DNA from 3 places in the Methylobacterium sp. 391_Methyba4 genome. Region 3 is predicted to be linked to each of the others. Evidence: predicted binding sites of a transcription regulator. Region 3 holds the regulator's gene; each other region holds the start of a gene.
The links. Region 3 encodes PhoB, which activates phosphate uptake and scavenging genes when phosphate is short. Its sites were predicted from a motif close to TGTCATNNANCTGTCAT; they were not measured.
Positions count from the first base shown of each region.

Region 1: the regulator PhoB is predicted to act here: its motif matches at 3,171-3,187, upstream of P9K36_RS25485 (Orn/Lys/Arg decarboxylase N-terminal domain-containing protein).
Region 2: the regulator PhoB is predicted to act here: its motif matches at 5,544-5,560, upstream of P9K36_RS04055 (CorA family divalent cation transporter).

Region 1 is NZ_CP121475.1:5,408,298-5,416,150, reverse strand. Features, by position in the region: gene P9K36_RS25495 (TonB-dependent receptor) at 1-1,533, opposite strand, end outside; gene P9K36_RS25490 (hydroxyacid dehydrogenase) at 2,037-3,017, shown strand; gene P9K36_RS25485 (Orn/Lys/Arg decarboxylase N-terminal domain-containing protein) at 3,236-5,581, shown strand; gene P9K36_RS25480 (GNAT family N-acetyltransferase) at 5,581-6,159, shown strand; gene P9K36_RS25475 (YceI family protein) at 6,327-6,923, opposite strand; gene P9K36_RS25470 (cytochrome b) at 6,920-7,525, opposite strand; gene P9K36_RS25465 (YceI family protein) at 7,542-7,853, opposite strand, start outside.
Region 2 is NZ_CP121475.1:840,936-848,788, forward strand. Features, by position in the region: gene P9K36_RS04025 (RimK family alpha-L-glutamate ligase) at 55-963, shown strand; gene P9K36_RS04030 (triphosphoribosyl-dephospho-CoA synthase) at 990-1,823, shown strand; gene fae (5,6,7,8-tetrahydromethanopterin hydro-lyase) at 2,062-2,574, shown strand; gene P9K36_RS04040 (hypothetical protein) at 2,948-3,277, shown strand; gene groL (chaperonin GroEL) at 3,384-5,024, opposite strand; gene groES (co-chaperone GroES) at 5,099-5,389, opposite strand; gene P9K36_RS04055 (CorA family divalent cation transporter) at 5,603-6,589, shown strand; gene P9K36_RS04060 (PAS domain-containing methyl-accepting chemotaxis protein) at 6,796-7,853, shown strand, end outside.
Region 3 is NZ_CP121475.1:2,904,079-2,911,931, forward strand. Features, by position in the region: gene P9K36_RS13545 (aminopeptidase P family protein) at 1-1,351, shown strand, start outside; gene P9K36_RS13550 (protein-disulfide reductase DsbD domain-containing protein) at 1,471-3,642, shown strand; gene phoB (phosphate regulon transcriptional regulator PhoB) at 3,790-4,485, opposite strand; gene phoU (phosphate signaling complex protein PhoU) at 4,674-5,393, opposite strand; gene pstB (phosphate ABC transporter ATP-binding protein PstB) at 5,512-6,327, opposite strand; gene pstA (phosphate ABC transporter permease PstA) at 6,348-7,238, opposite strand; gene pstC (phosphate ABC transporter permease subunit PstC) at 7,251-7,853, opposite strand, start outside.

The DNA.
Region 1 (7,853 bases), 2.5 Mb from region 3:
GCCGGAATTGGTCGCTACCGCCGGGGCCACGTCGCCGCGGCTCAGGCCCTCGATGTAGTTGCCGTAGAGCGAGACCGAGTCCCAGGGCCGCACCACGAGACCGACCATCGGGGTCGTGGCGCTCTTGTCGTACGACGAGGCCAGCGTGCCGACATTCGACAGGTAATTGTGCGCCTCCACGCGCTGGCGGCGCACACCCAGGGTCAGCAGGACGCGCTCGTCGAGGGCCGACAGCGTGTCGGCCACCGCGATCCCCGACAGGGTGCTGTCGGACAGGCGGGGCCGGCCGATGCCGTAGATCGGCGCGATGTACGGGACGAGGGCCGGCACGTAGAGGTTCGACAGGTAGGCGCCCCGGCCGGGCGAGAACCGCCGTCCCGTCGCCTCGTCGTACACGGAGCCCTGAAGCGTGAGGGCGTGGCGGATGAATCCGGTCTCGAACCGGGCCCGGACGCCGGCGTCGTAGGTGAGCCGGTCGACGCCGAGGGCGTAGAATTGCGGCGTGCTGGTCGTGTCGCCGCGGCCGTTGAGGATCGTCGGTGCCGATTGGAAGTACCGCTCCACTCCGGTCTGCCCGCCGCCGACATCCGCGAACAGCGTGACCTGATCGGTCAGGTCGTACTCGGTGCGCAGCAGGCCGCCGCGATCGTCGACGTCCGAGTATTCCCAGGGCTGGGTCAGGTTCAGGCGACCGTCGGGCGCCCGCGGTACGGGCACGCCGGCCCGCAGGAGGAACGGGCGCAGCGGCGCGTTGAAGCGGTCCGTCTGCGCCAGCAGGTAGAGCCACGCGCGGAACCGGTCACCCTGGTAGTCGAGGGCCAGGGCCCCGACGCCGGTCGTCTCAGTCTGGCGGTCGAAGGGCGTGGCGCCGCCGTGCAGGCTGCCGACGACGCGGGCGCCCCATTCCCGTCCCGGCCCCCAGCGGCGGGCGACGTCGACCTGGCTGCCGCCCCAGGCGGTCGAGCCGTAATCCAGGGTGACGCGGGTCAGGTCCGCGCCGGCGCGCTTCGGGACGATATTGACCACGCCGCCGACCGCGCCGTTCGGCGACACCCCCGTGAGGGCGGCGGACGGCCCCTTTAGGACCTCGATGCGCTCCACGTAGTCGGTGAAGATGCGGAAGCTCGGGGCAATGCCGTAGAGCCCGTCGAAGGCGACCTCGCCGCTGGTGTTCTCGTTGGACGGGAAGCCCCGGATGGAGAAGGAGTCGAACGGCGCCCCCGTGGTCTGGGTGGCGCGCACCGACGGGTCGAGGACCAGGGTCTCGGACACCGTCCGCGCCTGCCGGTCCCGGATGAGCGTGTCGGTGTAGCTGGCGATGCTGAAGGGCGCCTTCTGGATCTCGGTATCGCCCAGCAGGCCGAGGCGACCGCCCCGCGCCACCTGACCGCCGGCATAGGCCGGGACCGGTCCGCGCGGCGCGGCCGCGCTCGCGACCGAGATTTCGTCGAGCTGGACCTCCCGGCCGGCCCCGGCCTCCTCCGCGCGGGCCGCGTGCAGCCCGGAACCGACGAAGCCCAGCAGGACAGCCATCGGGAGAACCGGCCGGGCCGCGCGCCGCCGGCGCCGGTTCCGCGCGGAAACCGACACCGAGAAATCTTGAGACCGCATTGTCGTGACGAAAGCTCCGAATCACGGAGCAAGGCAGCAAATATCTCTACGTGTGTCAAAAATACATTTGGATTAATTATAATTATATTCAGCGCACGCAGGGTCGATCTACGTGATCGATATTGAGTGCGTTCTATACTGAATTCCATTGCCGAACGACATCATTATCAGTGCCTCACTCATCATCGCACGGTCGAGCCGGCGATTTCGCGGAAGGCCGGGCCGGAGCTCGGCCGAGGCGCGCGGCCGGGATCGTCGGGGCGTGCGGGGCCCGACACGGCCGCGATCGGGTGTGGATCGCGCGCGTCCGATCGGGTTGCCGCGGCGGAGACCGGGGCGCCCGGTTGCCAGGGTTGCCCACCCCGCCTAGACGGGCCCGGCGCGAAACGTGCCTGTCACCCCTCCTCTAGTGCAGAGGTTTTCCCGTGATCACCGGTCCGTGCCTCATCGTCCAGCCGATCCACGCGGCGGGCCTCGACCGGCTGCGGGCGGCCGGATTGGAGCCGCGTCCGGCGAGCGGCACGGATCCCGAGACCCTGGCCCGCGAGGCCGCCCCGTGCGTCGCCGTCATCACCCGCAACACCGGCTTCCCGGCCCGCGCCATCGCGGCGGCCCCGGCCCTGCGGGTGATCGGCGTGCACGGCACCGGCACCGACCACGTCGCCACCGCCGAGGCGACCGAGGCCGGGATCGTGGTGGTCAACACGCCCGGCGCCAACGCCGTCTCGGTGGCCGAGCAGACGCTGGCGCTGATCTTCGCCCTGGCCAAGGCCCTGCCGGAGGCCGACCGCTCGGTCCGACGCGGCGACGACAGCTTCAAGTTCACCGCCCGCCTGATCGAGCTGGCCGGCCTGACGCTGGGCCTCGTCGGCTTCGGGGCGATCGGGCAGGCGACGGCCCGGCTCGGCACGGCCCTCGGCCTGCGGGTGCTGGCCTACGGCCCGAGCCGGCCGGACGCCGACTTCGCCAATGCTGGTGCCCTGCGGGCTCCTTCGGTGGACGCGCTCCTCGCGGAGGCCGACATCGTCTCCCTGCACGTGCCCCTGACCCCGGCCACCCGCGGCCTGATCGGCCGGGACCAGCTCGCCCGGATGAAGCGGGACGCCTTCCTGATCAACACCAGCCGCGGCGGCCTGATCGACGAGGCGGCCCTGGTGGAGGCGCTGGAATCCGGCACGATCGCGGGCGTGGGGCTCGACGTCTTCGCCCAGGAGCCCCTGCCGGCCGACCACCCCCTCGCCCGTCAGGCGCGCGCGATCCTGACGCCCCATGTCGGCGGTTCCACCGGGTCGGCCCTGATCCGCACCGCCGAGACCGCCGCCGGCCGCGTGGTCGACGTGCTGGCAGGCCGGCGGCCGAGCGGACTGGTCAATCCGGATGTCTGGGCGCGGCGGCGCGCCCTGTGATACCCTGAGACGGGTTGCTGCCGCGGGCCGCGCGACCGATCTCCGACCGGCACCTCAGGACGAGGGCGCGGATGGGAAGGCCGCGGTCCAACGGCTCCGACCGCGCCCGGATCACGCCCTTTCGTCCGCACCACGACCGCCCGCCGCGCACGTTGTCATGCAATCGTCGCAGACGGGCCGGAAAGCCACGCGCTGCATCCGAGGCCAGAGAGGGCTCCATGGACTTCCACCGTCGCTTCACGGTCCTGATGTGCGCCCCCGCCTTCGATCCGGACGATCTCGAAGGCGCGCGCGTCAATCAGATCGTGGCAGCCGTGGAGCAGCGCGGCTTCGAGGTGGTGCGCGCCCGGCGGGTCGAGGACGCGGCCATCGCGGTGCAGACCGACGCCGCGGTGGGCTGCCTCGTGGTCGATTGGGGCAAGCGCGGCCTCGACGGCAAGGCCGCCGCCCTCATCGACATGATGCGCAAGCGCGGCCTGGAGATGCCGATCGTCATCATGGTCCGCCGCAAGCGGCTGGAGGACATCCCGGTCGAACTGCTCGATTTCATCGACGGCTACATCTTCCTGGCGGAGGAGACGCCGGAATTCATCGCCCGCGGCCTCGTCAGCCGGGTCACGCAATACGCCCAGACCCTCAAGACGCCGTTCTTCGGCGCGCTCGTCGACTACGCCGAGAAGGGCAACCAGCTCTGGACCTGCCCGGGCCACAACGGCGGCATCTTCTACAACCGGTCGCCGATCGGCCGGATCTTCGTGGAGCACCTGGGGGAAGCGATCTTCCGCGACGACCTCGACAACTCGGTCCTCGACCTCGGCGACCTGCTGACCCACGAGGGCCCGGCGCTGAAGGCCCAGAAGGAGGCCGCGAAGATCTTCGGGGCCGAGAAGACCTACTTCGTCCTCAACGGCACCTCGGCCTCCAACAAGATCGTCCTGTCCTCGCTGATCGCGGAGGACGACCTCGTCCTGTTCGACCGCAACAACCACAAGGCGGCGCATCACGGCGCCCTGTTCCTGGGCGGCGGCATCCCGATCTTTCTGGAAACGGACCGGAACGCCTACGGCCTGATCGGCCCCATGTATCATGAGGCCCTCGACGAGACCCGGATCCGGGAGAAGATCCGCCGGAACCCGCTGGTGACCGATCCCGAGGCGTGGCGCCGGGAGCGGCCGTTCCGCGTTGCGGTGATCGAGCAGTGCACCTACGACGGCACGATCTACGACGCCCAGGAGATCCTGGAGAAGATCGGCCACCTCTGCGACTACATCCTGTTCGACGAGGCCTGGGCGGGCTTCATGAAGTTCCACCCGCTCTACGCCCGCCGCTTCGCCATGGGGCTGACCGGCCTCGACGAGACCTCGCCCGGCATCGTCGCCACGCAATCGACCCACAAGCAGCTCGCGAGCTTCTCCCAGGCCTCGCAGATCCACACCCGCGACGGGCATATCCGCGGCCAGACCCGGCGGGTCGAGCACAAGCGGCTCAACGAGAGCTTCCTCGTCCACGCCTCCACGTCGCCCTTCTACCCGCTCTTCGCCTCCCTCGACGTCGGCGCCCAGATGATGAAGGGCCGCTCCGGCATGATCCTGTGGGACGACACGATCCGGCTCGGGATCGAGTGGCGCAAGAAGGTCCGGGCGATCCGGCGGGAATTCGAGGAGAACGAACGCGATCCCGCAAGGCGCTGGTTCTTCGACCCCTTCGTGCCGGACGTGACGGTGAATGCCGACGGGGCCGAGGTGCCGTGGGAGAGCGTGCCGACCGACGAACTCGCCGCCACGCCGCGCCACTGGGAGCTGAAGCCGGGCGCCCGCTGGCACGGCTTCACCCACGTGGCGCCGGGCTACGCGATCACCGACCCGAACAAGCTCACCGTGCTCACCCCCGGCTTCGACCGGCACACGGGGGCCTACGCCCAGCACGGCGTGCCGGCGCCGATCGTGGCCCAGTACCTGCGTGAGAACCGGATCGTCGCCGAGAAGAACGACCTGAACTCGCTGCTCTTCCTGCTGACCCCGGGGGTCGAATCCTCCAAGGCCGGCACGCTGATCTCGGGCCTCGTCGCCTTCAAGCGGCTCCACGACGACAACGTCCCGCTGGAGGAGGCCATGCCGGAATTCGTCAACCGCCGGCCGAACCGCTACCGCGGCGTGCGCCTGCGCGACCTCTGCGCCGAATTCCACGCCTTCCACCGGGAGGCCGGCACCTCCACGCTCCAGCGGCGCCAGTTCGCCCCGGAGCACCTGCCCGAGATGGTGATGCCGCCCAAGAAGGCCGCCCAGCTGCTGACCCGCAACAAGGTGGATTACGTGCCGATCGCCGAGGCCGAGGGGCGGATCGCCACCACGCTGATGCTGGTCTATCCCCCGGGCATCGGCACGGTGCTGCCGGGCGAGCGCCTGGACGACCGGGCCAAGCCCATGCTCGACTATTTCAAGATGTTCGAGGCCTCCGCCAACCTGTTCCCGGGCTTCGAGGCCGAGATCCAGGGCGTCTACCGCGAGGTCGATCCGGACGGGCGGATCCGCTTCCACACCTACGTGGCACGCGAGGGGGCCTGATGGAGATCGAGGTCGAGACGCCCGGCCTGGTCCCGGCCCGCACCTGCCCCGACATCGTCATCCGCGCCTCCTCGGATGCGGATGTCGAGGCGATGGTGGCGATCTACGAGCACCACATCAGCAGGGGCGTGAGCGATGTCGGCGTCGCCGAGGAGGACCGTCTGCTTCCCGACGACCTGAAGCGGCGGCGCAAGACCATGCGCAAGAAGCGCCTGCCCCACCTCGTGGCCGACCGGGACGGCGCGGTGGCGGGCTACGCCTACGCGGTGCCGTTCCGGAAACGCCCGGCCTACCGCTACACGCTGAAGCACTCGATCTACGTGCATCCCGACCACCTGCATGCCGGGATCGGCCGCCGGCTGCTGCCGGCCCTGATCGAAGCCTGCGCGGCCGGCGGCTACCGCCAGATGATCGGCTACATCGACGCCGAGAACGCGGCGTCCCTGCGGCTCCACGAGGCCTGCGGGTTCGAGCGGGTCGGCTACCTGCGGGCGGTGGGCTTCAAGTACGGCCACTGGTCGGACAGCGTCATGGTCCAGCGGGCGCTGGGCACCGGGTCGGAGGACCGGCCGGGGTAGCGGGCCGGGACGGGGCGGCGTCCGACGCCCGGCCGCCGTCATTGCGAGCGCAGCGAAGCGATCCAGGAGCGCCACACTTACGGAGGGCGCGCTACCCTGGGTCGCTTCGCTGCGCTCGCGATGACGGAGCGCGTGACACCCGCCGAAGGAGTCGACCGGGGCCGGGATCAGTGGCCGGAGGCCGGCTGCGCCGTCGCGACGATGTCGACCTCGACGCCGACATCGAGCGCCACCCATTGGCCCGAGGCCCAGGCCCCCTGGCCGACGCCGAACTCGGTGCGGACGAGGCCGACGCGCCCCACGGCATGCGCCGCGCCGCCGTCGAAGGTCAGGTGGAACGGCAGCGTCACCGGCCGGCTCGTGCCGCGGATCGTCAGCGTCCCCACTGCCGCGTAGTCGCCCTGCCCCTTGTCGACGAAGCGGGTCGCCTCGAAGCGCGCCTGGCTCGCCGCCTTGACGTCGAACCAGTCCTTCTGCGGCAGGGCCTCGTCGCGCTGGACGTCCCCGGTCCGCGCGCTGGCGAGGTCGACTAGCACGAGCGCGTGCCCCGCCTCGGGCTTGGCGGGGTCGAAATCCACGCTGGCCGTGAACCGCTCGAACCGCCCGGTGAACGGGACGCCGACCTGCACGCCCGAGAACCGGATCGCGCTCCGGGCCGGATCCACCGCCCACTCGGCGGCGGCGGCCGGCAGGGCCCCGCTCAGGAACGCGCCCAAGAACGCGCCCTGCAGCGCCGCGAGCAGGCAGAGGTGACGCGCGTTCATCGGGTGGGCTCCACGATCGGGGCGGTCGACGGCCGGCGCCCCGGCAGCATGCGGCGCAGCACGTCGTCGCGCAGGAGGAAATGGTGGCGCAGGGCGGCCGCCACGTGGACGGCGAGGAGGGCCGCCAGGAACCACGCCCCCAGGGCATGGACCTGCTTGAGGAGGCCCTCGGCGGCGGCGGGGTCGGGGACGTGGGCCGCCAGCGGCAGGTGCGGCCAGGGGACGAGGCCGTAGAGCACCGTCGGGATGTTGAACGGCGACAGCGAGACCACGGCCCAGCCGGTCAGGGGCAGCCCGACGAGGAGCAGATAGAGCAGGTGATGCGCCGCCGCGGCCGCCCGCCGCTCCCGCGCCGGCATCCCAACCGGGTGCGGTGGCGGCCGGTGGGTCAGGCGCCAGAGGAGGCGCAGGACCGTCAGCGCCAGCACCGTGACGCCGACCGACTTGTGCCACTGGTAGAGCTGGAACTGGCGCAGCGGCGCCAGGGCCGCGTGCGTCATGGTCAGCCCGAGGCCGATCAGGACGAGCACGGCGAGCGCGCTCGCCCAGTGCAGCAGGATCGCCACGGCGGAGTACCGCCGCGCGGAAACCCCGTTCGCCATGGCCGATCCCCCGGTGTCAGTCCTGCTTCTCGAAGGCGCCCGCGATGGTGAGGTGCAGCTCGTCGCCGATCAGCGGCACGTAGGTCTTCACCCCGAACTCCGAGCGCTTGAGCGTGCCGGTGGCCTCGAAGCCGACCGTATACTTCTTACTCAGCGGGTTCACGCCGGCGCCGACCAGGGTGACGTCCAGCGTCACCGGCTTGGTCACGCCGTGGAGCGTCAGGTCGCCCGTCACCTTCGCGTGGTCCTTGCCGGCCGGCGTGACCTTGGTGGACACGAAGGTCATGTCGGGGAACTTGGCGGCGTCGAGCCACTGGTCGCCCTTGAG
Region 2 (7,853 bases), 2.1 Mb from region 3:
GACATCTTCCTGGCCCCCCCGCAGGCGGGTGGCAGCGTGACGATCAGGACCCCCATGCGCATCGGGCTCGCGGCCGATAACGGCACCTGGCACAAGAACCGCCTGCTGGCGGCCCTGCGCGCGAGCGGCGTGGAGCCGGTCCTGTTCTCCCTGGCGGACGTCGCCGTGGTCACGGGCGGCAGCGAGCCCCTGCGCGTGCCGGGCTTCCCGGACGCGCTGCCGGACGGCGTGCTGATGCGGACCATTGCGGGCGGCACCTTCGAGGCGACGACGATGCGGCTCGGGGTGCTGCACGCCCTTGTCGCGTCTGGTGTCACCGTCTGGAACGCCCCGACCGCGATCGAGCGCTCGGTGGACAAGGCCGCCACGTCGCTGCTCATCGACCGGGCCGGGCTCCCGACGCCGGAGACCTGGGTCTTCTCGAAGCGCGAGGCGGCGGCGTCCCTGGTCGCCGCCGAGGCACGGCCGGGTGCGCCCCTGGTGCTGAAGCCGCTGTTCGGGTCACAAGGCGAGGGACTTGCCCTCATCGAGCGCCCGGAAGACCTTCCCGACGAGGAGGCAGTGGCGCGGGTCTACTATCTCCAGCGCTACGTTCCCCGCCGGGACGGATTGTGGCGCGATTACCGGGTGTTCGTCTGCGACGGACGGGCCATCGCCGGCATGATCCGCGAGGGCGACGGCTGGATCACCAACGTCCACCGGGGCGGCCGGCCGCTCCCCTGGGCGATGCCGCGCGCCGCCGCCGAGTTGGCCGAGGCGGCCGCCGCCGCGGTCGGCGTCGATTATTCCGGCGTCGACCTCGTCGAAGACGGGGAGGGCGGGTTCTCGGTCCTGGAGGTCAATTCCATGCCGGCCTGGTCGGGCCTCCAGACCGTGTGCGAGACCGATATCGCCGCCGCGGTGGTGCGCGGCTTCCTCGCCGCGGCCCGCGGCGCCAGCCGTCCCCGGCTCGTGGTGGCATGAGCGGACCCGGCACGAGCGGAACCGGGATGAGCGGCCTCGACGCGGCGCTGATCGGCACGCTCTACCGGGCCGCCTGCCTCGCGGAGCTCGACGCCCTCAAGCCCGGCAATGTCCACGCCTACGCGCCCGGCCATCGCATGGTGCTGGCGGATTTCGTCATCAGCGCCGATGTCTCGGCGCCGGCCCTGGCCCGGGCGGGCGCCGGCGTGGGCATGCGGATCCGCGACGGCGTCGCCGCCACGATGGCGGCGGTGGGCCAGAACACCAATCTCGGCATCCTGCTCCTCTGCGCCCCCCTGGCCGTCGCGGCCGAGCGGGGCCTGACCGTCGCGACGGCGCTCAAGACGCTGAACACCACGGATGCGGACGCCGTCTTCGCGGCCATCCGCCTCGCCAATCCGGGCGGCCTCGGCCAAGCCGAGCACCACGACGTCGCCCACGCGGCGCCCGCCGCCCTGCACGATGCAATGGCGGAGGCCGCCAACCGGGACCGGATCGCCCGCGCCTACGTGACGGACTTCGCGGACGTGCCGGCGATCGGGCTCGCGGCCCTGGCCGAGGCCCGCGCTGGGGGGCTCGACCCCACATGGTGTACGACCGCGATTCATCTCGCCTTTCTCCAGGCGGTCCCCGACAGCCATGTCGCCCGCAAGCACGGCGCCGCGGCGGCCGAACGCATCCGCCGGGAGGCCGAGGCCCTTCGCGCCGGGATCGACCTCGCCGCACGGCCGGTCGACGCGCTGCTGGCCTTCGACGCGTCGTTGAAGGCGCGGGCCATCAATCCTGGCACGAGCGCCGATTTTACGGTCGCGACGCTGTTCTGGGACGCCCTTGCGGCCGCCGGCGCACGGCTGGTCTGACCGGGGCGCACGATCCGGGGATCGCGGCACCGGACAGTTGGAAATTCCTTCGTGTCAGAGCCTTGCGCGGGTTGTGAGCCGCTGGGCCCCGCTGTAGGGTCCGCCGCGCTGTCCGGCCCAACCGGCTCGGCTCATCCGGCTCGGCCGGCATGGTCGGGCGCCGATAACAAGGATGGCTTCCCGGCCGCGGCACCGCCCGGCGCGCGGCTCTATTTCGGAATCCAGGGAGAGACACCGAATGGCGAAGATCACCAAGGTTCAGGTCGGCGAAGCGCTCGTCGGCGAGGGCAACGAGGTCGCCCACATCGATCTCATCATCGGACCGCGCGGCTCGCCCGCCGAGACGGCTTTCTGCAACGGCCTCGTGAACAACAAGCACGGCTTCACCAGCCTGCTCGCGGTCATCGCGCCGAACCTGCCGTGCAAGCCGAACACCCTGATGTTCAACAAGGTCACCATCAACGACGCCCGTCAGGCCGTCCAGATGTTCGGCCCGGCCCAGCACGGCGTTGCCAAGGCCGTGCAGGACGCGGTGGCCGAGGGCATCATCCCGGCGGACGAGGCCGACGACCTGTACATCCTGGTCGGCGTGTTCATCCACTGGGAGGCGGCCGACGACGCCAAGATCCAGAAGTACAACTACGAGGCGACCAAGCTGTCGATCCAGCGCGCCGTCAACGGTGAGCCGAAGGCTTCGACGGTCACCGAGCAGCGCAACTCGGCGCAGCACCCCTTCGCCGCCAACGCTTAGATCGGGGACGGTCCTGGGCAGAGCGAGCCTCCGCCCGCACCGCGGGGCCTGCTCCAGCGACTGGCTTCGATCTTCCTTGGCCGATAGGTAAGCCTTTGAACGGGACGGCGAAAGCCGTCCCGTTTTTCGTTTGTCGCCCGCCACTCGAAACGCCGCGAGACGGGGCTTCGGGCGCCGGCGCGCTGGACGCGTCATGGTCGGCGCGCGCGACCGCGGACGCGCGGACTGAGCCCGAGACGTCGACCTCCCCTCGACCGCTGTGCGCCGTCGCGGCAGGGTAAGGCGCGGTCGCACCGGTGACGCGGCGGCGCCGCCGACGTCGCGGCTCCGCCGTTGATGTGGAAGAACTCCATCGCGGCGCGCGGATACTCTGTTGTCGCGGCCGCGCCAATCAGAGCCGCAAGGTCAGGTCATGCCAACAGCCGCCGAAGAATCCGGAGCCCTGCGCGATGATTGGATGCACGGCGGCCATCTGGTCCTCGCCGCGGATCCCGATCCGTCGGATCACGCGGCGATCCATGCCTGGATCCTCGACGTCATCGAGGGCGGCGGCGGAGACCCCGATCACGACGGTATCCGCGACCTGATCTACCACAGCCTGAACTTCGACATCCCTTTCCAGGCGACCGAGCGTGTCCGGCAATCCTTGATCGCCACTGTGCGAGCCCGCCTTCAGGCCCCGGCGTCGCGTCAAGGCCGCTGAGCCCGACCAGACTCCGCCGCGCGCGCCGAGCAGCCACGGCAGCGCCAAAAGAAAAGGGGCCGCCTCTCGGCGACCCCCTTCCTCCGTCATGCGCGGTGGCGTGGACTTAGAAGTCCATGCCGCCCATGCCGCCGCCCGGCATCGCCGGAGCAGGGCTGTCCTTCTTCGGGGCGTCGGCGACCATCGCCTCGGTGGTCACCAGCAGGCCGGCGACCGAGGCCGCGTCCTGCAGGGCGGTGCGCACCACCTTGGCCGGGTCGACGATGCCGGCCTGGATCATGTCGACGTACTCTTCGGTCTGGGCGTTGAAGCCGTAGGTCTCGGAGTCCGCCTTGTCGGTGATCTTGCCGACCACGATCGAGCCCTCGACGCCCGCGTTCTGGGCGATCTGGCGGATCGGGGCCTCGAGAGCCTTGAGGACGATCTTGATGCCGGCCTGGACGTCCGGAATGTCGGACTTCAGGGCAGCGACCGCCTTCTTGGCGCGCAGGAGCGCGGTGCCGCCGCCGGGGACGATGCCTTCCTCGACCGCCGCGCGGGTGGCGTTGAGGGCGTCGTCGACGCGGTCCTTCTTCTCCTTGACCTCGACCTCGGTCGCGCCGCCGACGCGGATCACCGCGACGCCGCCCGCGAGCTTGGCCAGACGCTCTTGGAGCTTCTCGCGGTCGTAGTCCGAGGTGGTCTCCTCGATCTGCGCCTTGATCTGGCTGATCCGGCCCTCGATGTCGGCCTTCTCGCCGACGCCGTCGATGATCGTGGTGTTCTCCTTCTCGATCCGCACGCGCTTGGCGCGGCCGAGCATCGGGAGCGTCACGTTCTCGAGCTTGATGCCGAGGTCCTCGGCGATCATCTGGCCCTTGGTCAGGATCGCGATGTCCTCGAGCATCGCCTTGCGGCGGTCACCGAAGCCCGGCGCCTTCACGGCCGCGACCTTCAGGCCGCCGCGGAGCTTGTTGACGACGAGCGTGGCGAGCGCCTCACCCTCGATGTCCTCGGCGATGATCAGGAGCGGCTTGCCGGTCTGGACCACGGCCTCGAGCACCGGCAGCATCGCCTGGAGCGAGGAGAGCTTCTTCTCGTGGATGAGGATGTAGGGATCCTCGAGCTCGGCGACCATCTTCTCCGCATTCGTGATGAAGTACGGGGACAGGTAGCCGCGGTCGAACTGCATGCCTTCGACGACGTCGAGCTCGGTCTCGGCGGTCTTGGCCTCCTCGACCGTGATGACGCCCTCGTTGCCCACCTTCTGCATGGCGTGGGCGATCATCTCGCCGATCTCCTTGTCGCCGTTGGCGGAGATCGTGCCGACCTGGGCGACCTCGTCGGAGGTCGAGACCTTCTTGGCGCGGGCGATGATGTCCTTCACCGCAGCCTGGGTGGCGAGGTCGATGCCGCGCTTCAGGTCCATCGGGTTGATGCCGGCGGCGACGTACTTGGCGCCCTCGCGGACGATGGCCTGGGCCAGCACGGTCGCGGTGGTGGTGCCGTCACCCGCGATGTCGTTGGTCTTCGAGGCCACTTCGCGCACCATCTGGGCGCCCATGTTCTCGAAGCGGTCGGCGAGCTCGATCTCCTTGGCGACGGTGACGCCGTCCTTGGTGATGCGCGGGGCGCCGAAGCTCTTCTCGATCACGACGTTGCGGCCCTTCGGGCCGAGCGTCACCTTCACCGCGTCTGCGAGGATGTCGACGCCGCGCAGCATCTTGTCGCGGGCGTCGGCGGAGAAACGAACGTCTTTCGCTGCCATTGTGTGCCTCTTATCTGGTTGGGTTGCGCCCCAAGACTATGGAAAGTCTCAAAGGGCGGTGAGAGGTGATCCGATCAGACGGCGACGACGCCCATGATGTCGGATTCCTTCATGATCAGGAGGTCCTGACCGTCGATCTTGACCTCGGTGCCGGACCACTTGCCGAACAGGACGCGGTCGCCGGCCTTGACGTCGAGCGGGTTGACGCGGCCCTGCTCGTCGCGGGCGCCGGGACCGACGGCGACGATCTCGCCTTCCTGCGGCTTCTCCTTGGCGGTGTCCGGGATGATGATGCCGCCCTTGGTCTTCTCCTCGCTCTCGATGCGACGGACGACCACGCGGTCGTGCAGCGGACGGAACTTCATGAGCTGCCCTCTTGCTTCAGGTCTGGAGTTGGCGTTGATGCGGCCGGCGGGACCGCTCGCGAACTCGACTGTTAGCACTCTGTCTCGGCGAGTGCCAAAGACGGCGGCGAGATAGGCTCGCTGCGGTTCCGAGTCAAGGCTGTCGCACCCCCGCGCGACGGTGCGATGACGCGCCGGCGGCCTTCCTTCTCGCCCCATGGATAATGCGCCGTCATGTTGAGCCTGCACGGACCCGAAGGCCCGGTGGCGTTGCAACCCGGCAGCCCGATCGCGCGCCATACGGTATGGCTCGACCTGAACGACCCGAGCCCGGAGGAAGCCAAAGCGGTCGAGGCGGCGACCGGTCTGCGCGTGCCGTCCCGGGCGGCGCTGTCGGAGGTCGAGACGTCGAGTCGCCTGCGCCGGGTGAAGGGCGGCCTGTCGCTCTCGACGCCGATGATCACCTTCGAGCAGAGCGCGTCGCAGGTGAAGCCGCTGGGCTTCCTGCTGACCAAGGACCACTTCGTCACGATCCGCTTTCACGACCTGCGCGCCTTCGACTCCTCCGCGAAGCGCATCGCGGAGGGCGATGGCAGCACGACCCCGAGCGAGATCTTCCTCGTCGTCCTGGAGGAGCTGGTCGACAGCCTCGCGGACGCCCTGGAGGACATGGGATCGGAACTCGACACGCTCTCGACCCGGATCTTCGACTTCGACGTCCGCGGTGCCGAGCGGCGGCGCCTGGAGAGCCCGCCGCCCCGGCGCCGCGACCTCGCCCTGCGCCGGATTCTGCGGGGCATCAGCAACCGCGGAAAGGTCCTGGGGAAGATCCGCGCCAGTCTGCTCGGGCTCGAACGGATCGTGCCGTTCGTCGCCGCAGCCTGCGACGGCATCGGCCTGCCGGAGGACGCGCGCTTCGAGACGATCAAGCGGGACATCGAATCCCTCGACGAGTTCGAGACGCGCCTCGCTGAGAACGTGCAGTTCCTGCTCGACGCGGCCCTCGGCCTCATCACCATCGAGCAGAACAACGTCTTCCGGGTGCTCACCGTCGTCTCGGTGGTCGGCGTCCCGCCAACCTTGATCGCGTCGATCTACGGCATGAACTTCAAGCACATGCCGGAGCTGGACTGGACTCTCGGCTATCCCTACGCGCTCGGCCTGATCCTTTTCAGCGCCATAGCGCCTATAGTATACTTTCGAATGCGCGGTTGGTTCTGATATTCAGACCGTTTTAACAGCACAAAAAGCGTCTCGCCAAGTGTTAGTGGCGCGGAAACCATCTACCCCGACCTCGAAGGCACTCCGTCATCGCGATCAAAAGTCTTCGATTGCCTGCCGCCAAACGGAGACCAGCATAACGCAGCAAGAAAGAGTTCATTAACGCTGCGATGCGATACCCGCGGGCGAGGAATGCGAGTGTCGAAATGTTCAACCGTACGACTTTCAACGAAGCCCAGGCCAAGATCGATGCCCTGGATCGTTCGCTCGCGATCATCGAGTTTTCGATGGACGGAAACGTCGTCCATGCGAACAAGAATTTCTTGAAGCTGATGAAGTATGATCTGCCGGATATTCAGAACCGGCACCACCGTCTCTTCGTGGATAGGGCTTATGCCGAGACCGCGGAGTATACGGAATTCTGGGACAAGCTGAAGGTCGGCCAGTACGTCACCGGCGAGTTCCTCCGCCTGGACAAGGACGGCAACTCGGTCTGGCTGGAGGCGACATACAATCCCGTCCTCGACGCCCGTGGCCGGCCCGTGAAGGTGGTCAAGTTCGCCTCGGACATCTCCGCCAAGAAGAAGGAGATCAACCGGCTCCTGACCATGATCGACAACGTTCCGGTGGCCGTCATGACGGCCGACCTCAAGAACGATTTCAAGATCGACTATATGAACGCCACCTCGCGCCGGACCCTCGGGACGATCGACCAGCATCTGCCGGTGAAAGTCGACGAGATGCTCGGCCGGTCGTTCGACATCTTCCACAAGAATCCGAGCCACCAGCGCACCATGCTGGCGGATGCGAGCCGGCTGCCGCACTCCACCAAGATCAAGGTCGGACCCGAGACCCTGAACCTGCGCGTCACGGCCGTGAACGACGAGAAGGGTCAGTATCTCGGGCCGATGCTGACCTGGGCCGTGGTCACCGCGCAGGTGAACATGGAGACCGATGTCAAGCGGGTGGTCGAGGCGGTGGGCTCGGCCATCCAGGAGATGCAGAACTCGGCCGAAGGGCTGATGCAGTCCGCCGAATCCGCACGGCACAAGGCCTCGTCGGTCGCGGCGAACTCCGAGCAGATGAACGGCGCGATCCAGGAGATTTCCGGTCAGGTCGGGCGCGTCTCGGAGCGCGCGCAGCAGATCGCCGCGCAGGCCGGGACCACGGACGCGACCATGCGCCAGCTCGCCGAGAATGCCCGCAAGGTCGACGCGGTGGTCAGCATGATCAAGTCGATCGCCGACCAGACCAATCTCCTGGC
Region 3 (7,853 bases):
CGTCTGGGCGGGCCGCCCGAGGCCCCCCGCCGGGCCGGTGGTGCTCCATCCGGACGCCCTGTGCGGCGAGGCCTGCACCGACAAAATCGCCCGGATCCGGGCGGCCCTCGCCGAGGGCGGCTGCGATGCGCTGATTATCTCGGATCCGCACAATCTCGCCTGGGCCTTCAACCTGCGCGGCTCCGATGTCGGTCACACGCCCCTGGCCCTCGGCTATGCCATCCTGCCGCGCGAGGGGTTGGCGCGGCTGTTCCTGGTCTCGCCCGAGGTCGATCCGGCGCTGCGCGCGGTGCTGGCCCCGATCGCCGAGATCCTGCCCCGGGCGGAACTGGACGACGGGCTGGGATCCCTCGCCGGCGTGCGTGTCCGCCTCGACGCGGCGACCGGCGCCGTCGCCCTGAAGGAAAAGATCGAGGCTGCCGGCGGCACCGCCGATGTCGGCAAGGATCCGATCACCGGCATGAAGGCGGTCAAGAACGCCGCCGAGATCGCCGGTGCGCGCGCCGCCCATGTCCGCGACGGGGCGAGTGTCGTGCGGTTTCTTGCCTGGCTCGACGGTGCGGCCGCGGCCGGGGGCCTCACCGAGATCGCCGCCGTCGAGGCCCTTGAGGATTTCCGCGCGGCGGGCGGCGATCTGCGCGAGGTCTCGTTCCCGACGATCTCGGGATCCGGGCCGAACGGCGCGATCGTCCATTACCGGGTGAGCCGCGCCACCGACCGGACGGTCCGGACCGGCGAGTTGTTCCTGATCGATTCCGGTGCGCAGTATCCGGACGGCACCACCGACATCACCCGCACAGTCGCGGTGGGCACGCCGAGCGCCGAGATGCGCGACCGTTACACCCGGGTGCTGAAGGGCCACGTCGCGATTGCCCGGGCGGTGTTTCCTGTCGGCACGACCGGCGCTCAGATCGACGCCTTCGCCCGGGCGCCGCTCTGGCAGGCGGGGCTCGACTTCGATCACGGCACCGGCCACGGCGTCGGCGCCTTCCTGTCGGTGCACGAGGGACCGCAGCGGATCGCCAAGACCGGCACGGTGGCGCTGGAGCCCGGCATGATCCTGTCGAACGAGCCGGGCTATTACGCCCGCGGCGCCTACGGAATCCGGATCGAGAACCTCGTGCTGGTCGAGCCCCGCACGATCGCGGGCGGCGAGCGCCCGATGTTGGGCTTCGAGACCCTGACGCTCGCCCCCTATGATCGGCGGCTGATCCAGCCGGACCTGCTCGAACCGGAGGAGCGCGCCTGGATCGATGCCTATCACGCCCGGGTGCGCGAGACCCTGGCGCCCCGGGTCGATGCCGGGACGCGCGACTGGCTGGAGCGTGCGACCGTGCCGCTCGCGGACTGAGCGATCGGCGTGGGATCCCGGGCGCGGCCCGTGGTAAGACCCACCGCCATCGAAACGCCCGCGCTGGCCCGGATACACCGCGCGTGAAACCGCGCCCGCCCTGCGCGCGAAGGGACAGCATGATCCGCCGCCTCGCCATTCTGATCCTGGCCTTCGCCGCGAGCCTCTCGGCCGCCGCAGCCCAAGGGGTCCCGCAGGGCTTCCGCACGCCGGCCGACCTCGTGCGGGCGAGCCTCGTGGCCGAGCCCGCCGCGGTCGCCGGCGCGCAGCCGTTCACGCTGGCGGTGCGGATGCAGATCAAGCCCGGCTGGCACGTCTACTGGCGCAACCCGGGCGATTCCGGACTGCCTCCGGAGGTGACCTGGACCCTGCCGGCCGGCTTCAACGCCAGCGCGATCCGATGGCCGGCGCCGGAGCGCATCCCGATCGCGACCCTCATGAATTACGGCTACGAGGGTGAGGTCACGCTCCTCGTGCCCGTGACGCCGCCGCCGAGCCTCGACCCGGCCAATCCCGTTCAGATCCAGGCGAAGCTGACCTATCTCGTCTGCGAGACCGAGTGCGTCCCCGGTTCGGCCGATCTCGCGCTCACCCTGCCGGTGGGCAAGGCCGAGCCGGACCCGGCCAACGCCGCGCTGTTCGCGCGCGCCCGGGCTGCCCTACCCGCGCCGGCGCTCTGGCCCCTGCGCCTGTCGAGCCAGGGCGACACGCTCCAGCTCGATTTCGCCGCGACCGGCCTGAAACCGGAATCCGTCCGGAACGCCGCCTATTTCCCCTATGCTGAGACGGCGATCGACAACGCCGCCGCGCAGGTGATGACCGTCGACGAGACCGGTCTGCATCTGACCATCGCGCGCAGCAGCCCGACCGATCCTGCGCCCGCGGCCCTGCCCGGCGTCCTGACGATCGACGAGGTCGGCACGGACGGCACCCGCCGCCTCGCCTTCGCGTATGGTGACGAGCCGGTGCTTCCTGCCGTCGCGGCCGCGTCGAGCGCGCCGAATCCGGCCGGAGCCCCGCCGGCCGTCGCCGAGTTCGACGCGCTGACCCTCGCGACCGCCGCGGCCTTCGCCTTTCTGGGCGGCCTGATCCTCAACCTGATGCCCTGCGTCTTCCCGGTGCTGTCCATCAAGGTGCTGAGCCTCGTGCGGCATGCCGGCGAGGGCCCGGCGCGGCTGCGGCTGCACGGCCTCGCCTACACGGCCGGCGTGCTGGCGAGCTTCCTCGGCCTCGCATCCCTGCTGATCGCCCTGAAGGGTGGCGGGGCCGCGATCGGCTGGGGCTTCCAGCTGCAATCGCCCGCCATGGTCGCAGCCCTCGCCTATCTGCTGTTCGCGATGGGCCTGAGCCTGTCCGGGGTGGTCCATGTCGGCGGCCGGCTCGCCGGCCTCGGAGACGGCCTGACCCGGCGTGCCGGCCTGAGCGGCTCGTTCTTCACGGGCGTGCTGGCGACCCTGGTGGCGACCCCCTGCACGGCGCCGTTCATGGGCTCGGCGGTGGGCTTCGCGCTGACGCAGAGTGCCGGTGTCGCGCTCGCCGTCTTCGCGAGCCTCGGCCTCGGCCTCGCCCTGCCCTTCCTGGTGCTGACCCTCTGGCCGCCGGCCCTGCGGGCGCTGCCGCGGCCGGGCGCGTGGATGGAGACCCTCAAGCAGGTCCTGGCCTTCCCGGTCTACGCCACCGTGGCCTGGCTGATCTGGGTACTGGCGCAGCAGGTCGATCCGCGTGGGCTGCTGGCGGCACTGATCGGCCTCGTCCTGGTGGGCTTCGCCGCCTGGGCTTGGGAACACGGCCGCGCCGCCGCGCCCGGGGCGGGCCGGGTCGCGCGGGTCGCTGCGGCGCTCGCGCTGGTCGCCGTGGCGGCCCTCGCCGTGACCCTTCCGCGGGACCGCGCCGCGCCGTCGGCGCAGGCCGCCGCCGACGGGGTCGAGCCCTTCACTCAAGCGCGTCTCGACGCCCTGGTGGACGCGCACCGCCCCGTCTTCGTGGACATGACCGCCGCGTGGTGCATCACCTGCGCGGTGAACGAGGCGACCTCGCTCAACACCAAGGCCGTGCGGGCCGCGATGGCCGAGCGCGGCGTGACCTACATGAAGGGCGACTGGACCAACCAGAATCCCGAGATCACCCGTCTGCTGGAGAAGCACGGGCGCAGCGGCGTGCCGCTCTACCTCCTCTATACCGGAACCGGAGCGCCTCAGGTGCTTCCGCAGATCCTCACCGAGGGGACGGTTCTGGCGGCGCTCGACGCCGTGCCGGTCGCGTCCGGCCGGAGCGCGGCGCTGACCCGCTGAATCTGCGCGAGGCCCGGGGGGCCGCCGGGCCTCGCAGCATCCGCCGGCCTCGAACGTCCCTGGCTCCCTTCGCTGCAAGCGGGCGGGCGGCGCGGCCGACCGGCCTCCGGCCCGGAACCCTTTGTCCCGGAACGCTTCGCGCCCCTCTCAAGCGTCGAGCGAGAACGTCTCGTCGAAGGCGTAGCCCGAGCCGCGGACCGTACGGATCGGGTCGGCTTGGCGCGGGCCGTTCAGTGCCTTGCGCAGCCGCCCGACATGGACGTCGACCGTGCGCTCGTCGATGTAGACGTCGTGTCCCCAGACCCCGTCGAGGAGCTGCTCGCGGGAGAAGACCCGGCCCGGCGCCAGCATCAGGAATTCCAGCAGACGGAACTCTGTGGGGCCGAGATGCAGCTCCTCGCCGCCGCGGCGGACGCGATGGCCGGTGCGGTCGAGTTCGAGGTCGCCCGCCGCCAGCCGGTCCGAGACATGGGCGGGCTTGGCCCGGCGGAGCAGCGCGCGGATCCGGGCGAGCAGTTCCGGGACGGAGAACGGCTTGACGATGTAGTCGTCGGCGCCCGTCCCGAGACCGCGGATCCGGTCGCCCTCCTCGCCCCGGGCGGTGAGCATGATCACGGGCAGCCGCTCGGTCTCCCGGCGCGCCCGGATCCGCCGGCACAGCTCGATGCCCGACAGGCCGGGCAGCATCCAGTCGAGCAGGACGAGATCGGGAATCCGCTCCGCCAGGAGCAGCTCCGCGTCGTCGCCGCGAGCCGCGGAATCCACCAGAAAGCCCTCGGCTTCCAGATTGTAGCGCAGCAGCGTGGTCAGCGCCTCCTCGTCCTCGACGATCAGGACTTGCATGCTCACGTTCGAAGATCCGTTCACGAAGCGGCGCCATACGGCCTGCAGGCGCGCCGACTCTCCTTGGAGCCGGCGGGCAGGCGGAGGGTGCAGGAGGCGCCGCTCAGCCTCAACCCGCACGCTCCGATTCTCCGGCGGCGCCCCACAGGAGCGCGCGCAGGCCGACGCCTGGACCGGGGGCGGCCCGCTTACGGAGCCGGCACCCCGTCCACGGTCGCATAGTTCGACGCATCGTTCTTCGGCCGGTCGCCCGCCAGGGCCTCGCCCGTGGCGAGATAATGGATCGTCTCGGCGATGTTGGTGGTGTGGTCGCCGATCCGCTCGACGTTCTTGGCGCAGAACAGAAGATGCGTGCAGAACGAGATGTTGCGCGGATCCTCCATCATGTAGGTCAGGAGCTCGCGGAACAGCGAATTGTAAAGGGCGTCGATCTCGCCGTCCCGCTCCCAGACATCGTGGGCTGCCTGGACGTCGCGGCTCGCATAGGCGTCGAGAACGTCCTTGAGCTGGCCCTCCGCGAGGTCGCTCATGTGGCGCACGCCGAGAACGATCTTCTGGGCCGGCGCCTGATCGGAGATCGCCACCACCCGCTTGGCGACGTTCTTGGCGAGGTCGCCGATCCGCTCGAGGTCGCCGGAGACGCGGATCGCCGAGATCGTCTCACGCAGATCGATCGCCAGGGGCTGACGCCGGGCGATCAACAGCACGGCGCGCTCCTCGATGTCCCGCTGCAGGGTGTCGAGGCGCTTGTCGGCGACGATCACCGCCTGGGCGAGCGTGTCGTCCCGGCGCACGAGGGCGTCCGTCGCCTCCGCGGTCATCTTCTCGGCCACGCCGCCCATCTCCGAGATCGAGCGACGCAGGTTCTCCAGGTCGGTGTCGTAGGAGGTGACGATATGGCCGGGCATGGCGAATCCTTCGATGGGTCCCGGGGGCGGCGCTCCGGGGAGGCCCTCGGGGACCCGCCGGCCCTCCGCGGATGCGGCGACCGGACGGCCTTCCCCGAGACCGGAGCGTTCAGGCAGACTAGCCGAACCGGCCGGTGATGTAGTCCTGGGTGCGGCGTTCCGTCGGGTTCATGAACATCCGGTTGGTCGGACCGAACTCGATCAGCTGGCCCAGATACATGAAGGCGGTGAACTGCGAGATGCGCGCCGCCTGCTGCATGTTGTGGGTGACGATCACGATGGTGAACTCGTCGCGCAACTGCTCGATCAGCTCCTCGATGCGGCCGGTGGAGATCGGGTCGAGGGCCGAGGTCGGCTCGTCGAACAGGATCACCTCTGGGCGCTGCGCCACCGTGCGGGCGATGCACAGGCGCTGCTGCTGGCCGCCCGACAGGCCCGTGCCCTGCTGCTTGAGCTTGTCCTTCACCTCGTCCCAGAGGGCGGCCTTGCGCAGGGAGGCCTCGATCCGGCCGTCGAGTTCGGATTTCGGCAGCTTCTCGTAGAGGCGCAGGCCGAAGGCGACGTTGTCATAGATCGACATCGGGAACGGCGTCGGCTTCTGGAACACCATGCCGATGCGCGAGCGCAGCTCGTTCAGGTCGATGGAGGGGCTGAGGATGTTCTCGCCGTCCAGGAGGATCTCGCCCTCGGCCCGCTGCTCCGGATAGAGGCTGTAGATCCGGTTGAAGCAGCGCAGCAGGGTGGACTTGCCGCAGCCCGAGGGCCCGATCAGCGCCGTGACCTGCCGGTCGTGAAAGTTGAGGTTGACGTCCTTCAACCCGTGGAAGCTGCCGTAGTAGAAGTTCAGGCGCTTCACGGCGATCCGCACGGGACCGCCCTCGTCGGCGCGGTTGCGGTTCAGCTCGACCGTGGGGATCGCGGAGGCGGCGTTCATCGTCGTGTCCTCGAAGGGTCTCAGCGCGAGGTCTGCGGCTTGATCACAAGGCGGGCAATGATCGACAGCACCAGGATGGTGGCGGTGATCAGAAGCGCGCCGGCCCAGGCGAGGCCCTGCCAGTTCGGGTAGGGCGACAGGGCGAACTGGTAGATCATCACCGGCAGGTTCGCGACGCCGCCCATCAGGTTGGCCGAGAACCAGGAATTGTTGTTGAGCGCGGTGAACAGCAATGGCGCCGTCTCGCCGGCGATGCGCGCCAGGGCCAGGATGATCCCGGTGACGATGCCGGCCGAGGCCGCCCGCCACGTGACGTTGATGATCACCGTCGAGGGCGGCGCCCCGAGCGCCGCGCCGGCCTCCCGCAGGGTTCCGGGGACGAGCCGCAGCATGTCCTCGGTGGTGCGGACGATCACCGGAACGGCGATGATCGCGAGCGCGACGCCGCCGGCCCAGCCCGAATAGGTGCCCATCGGCCGCACCATCAGGGTGTAGACGAACAGGCCGATCAGGATCGACGGCGCCGAGAGCAGGATGTCGTTGAGGAAGCGGATCAGGGCTGCGAGCTTCGAGCCGCGCCCGTACTCGGCCAGGAACGTCCCGGCCATGACGCCGACCGGCGTCGCGATCACGATGCCGATCCCGGTCAGGACGAGGCTGCCCAGAATGGCGTTGGCGATGCCGCCGCCCTCGGATCCGGGGCCCGGCGTCGGGTTGGTGAACAGGGTCGGCGTGAAGCCGCGCACGCCCTGGACGATCAGCATCACCAGGATCGAGCCCAGGACCAGGGCGCCCACCAGAGTCGCCCCGGTGCAGGCAACCCGCAGCGTGCGGTCGGCGATGCGCCGGCCCTGACGGACCCGGCCGGAGCGGCGCCGGGGCGCCGCGGTCATCGTGGGGGAGGCGTCCATCGCGCGTGCTCCTCAGGCGGCCTGGACGCGGCGCGTCAGCAGCCGGGCGATGATGAGAACCACGAAGGTGATCACGAACAGGATGCAGCCCAGAGCCATCAGGGCGTTGAGCTGGAGGCCGTCGGCTTCGTTGAACTCGTTGGCGATGCGCGACGCGATGGTCGAGCTCGGATCGAAGATCGAGGCCGAGAGGCGGTTGGCGTTGCCGACCACGAAGGTCACCGCCATCGTCTCGCCCAGCGCCCGGCCGAGGCCGAGCATGATCGCCCCGATGATCGAGACCGAGGCCTGCGGCACCAGCACGTGGCGCACCACCTCCCAGGTGGTGCAGCCGATGCCGTAGGCGCTCTCGCGCAGCACGGTCGGGATCTGGTCGAGCATGTCGCGGGCGATCGAGGCGATGAACGGCACGATCATGATCGCCAGGATGATCCCGGCGGTGAAGACGCCGACGCCCGAGGGCACCCGGGCGTAGAACAAGGTGCCGACGATCGGCATGCCCTCGACGAGGTTCGAGGCCGGGATCTGGATGTAGCGCGCGAAGAGCGGCGCGAACACGAACAGGCCCCACATGCCGTAGATGATGCTGGGCACGGCGGCGAGCAGCTCGATCGT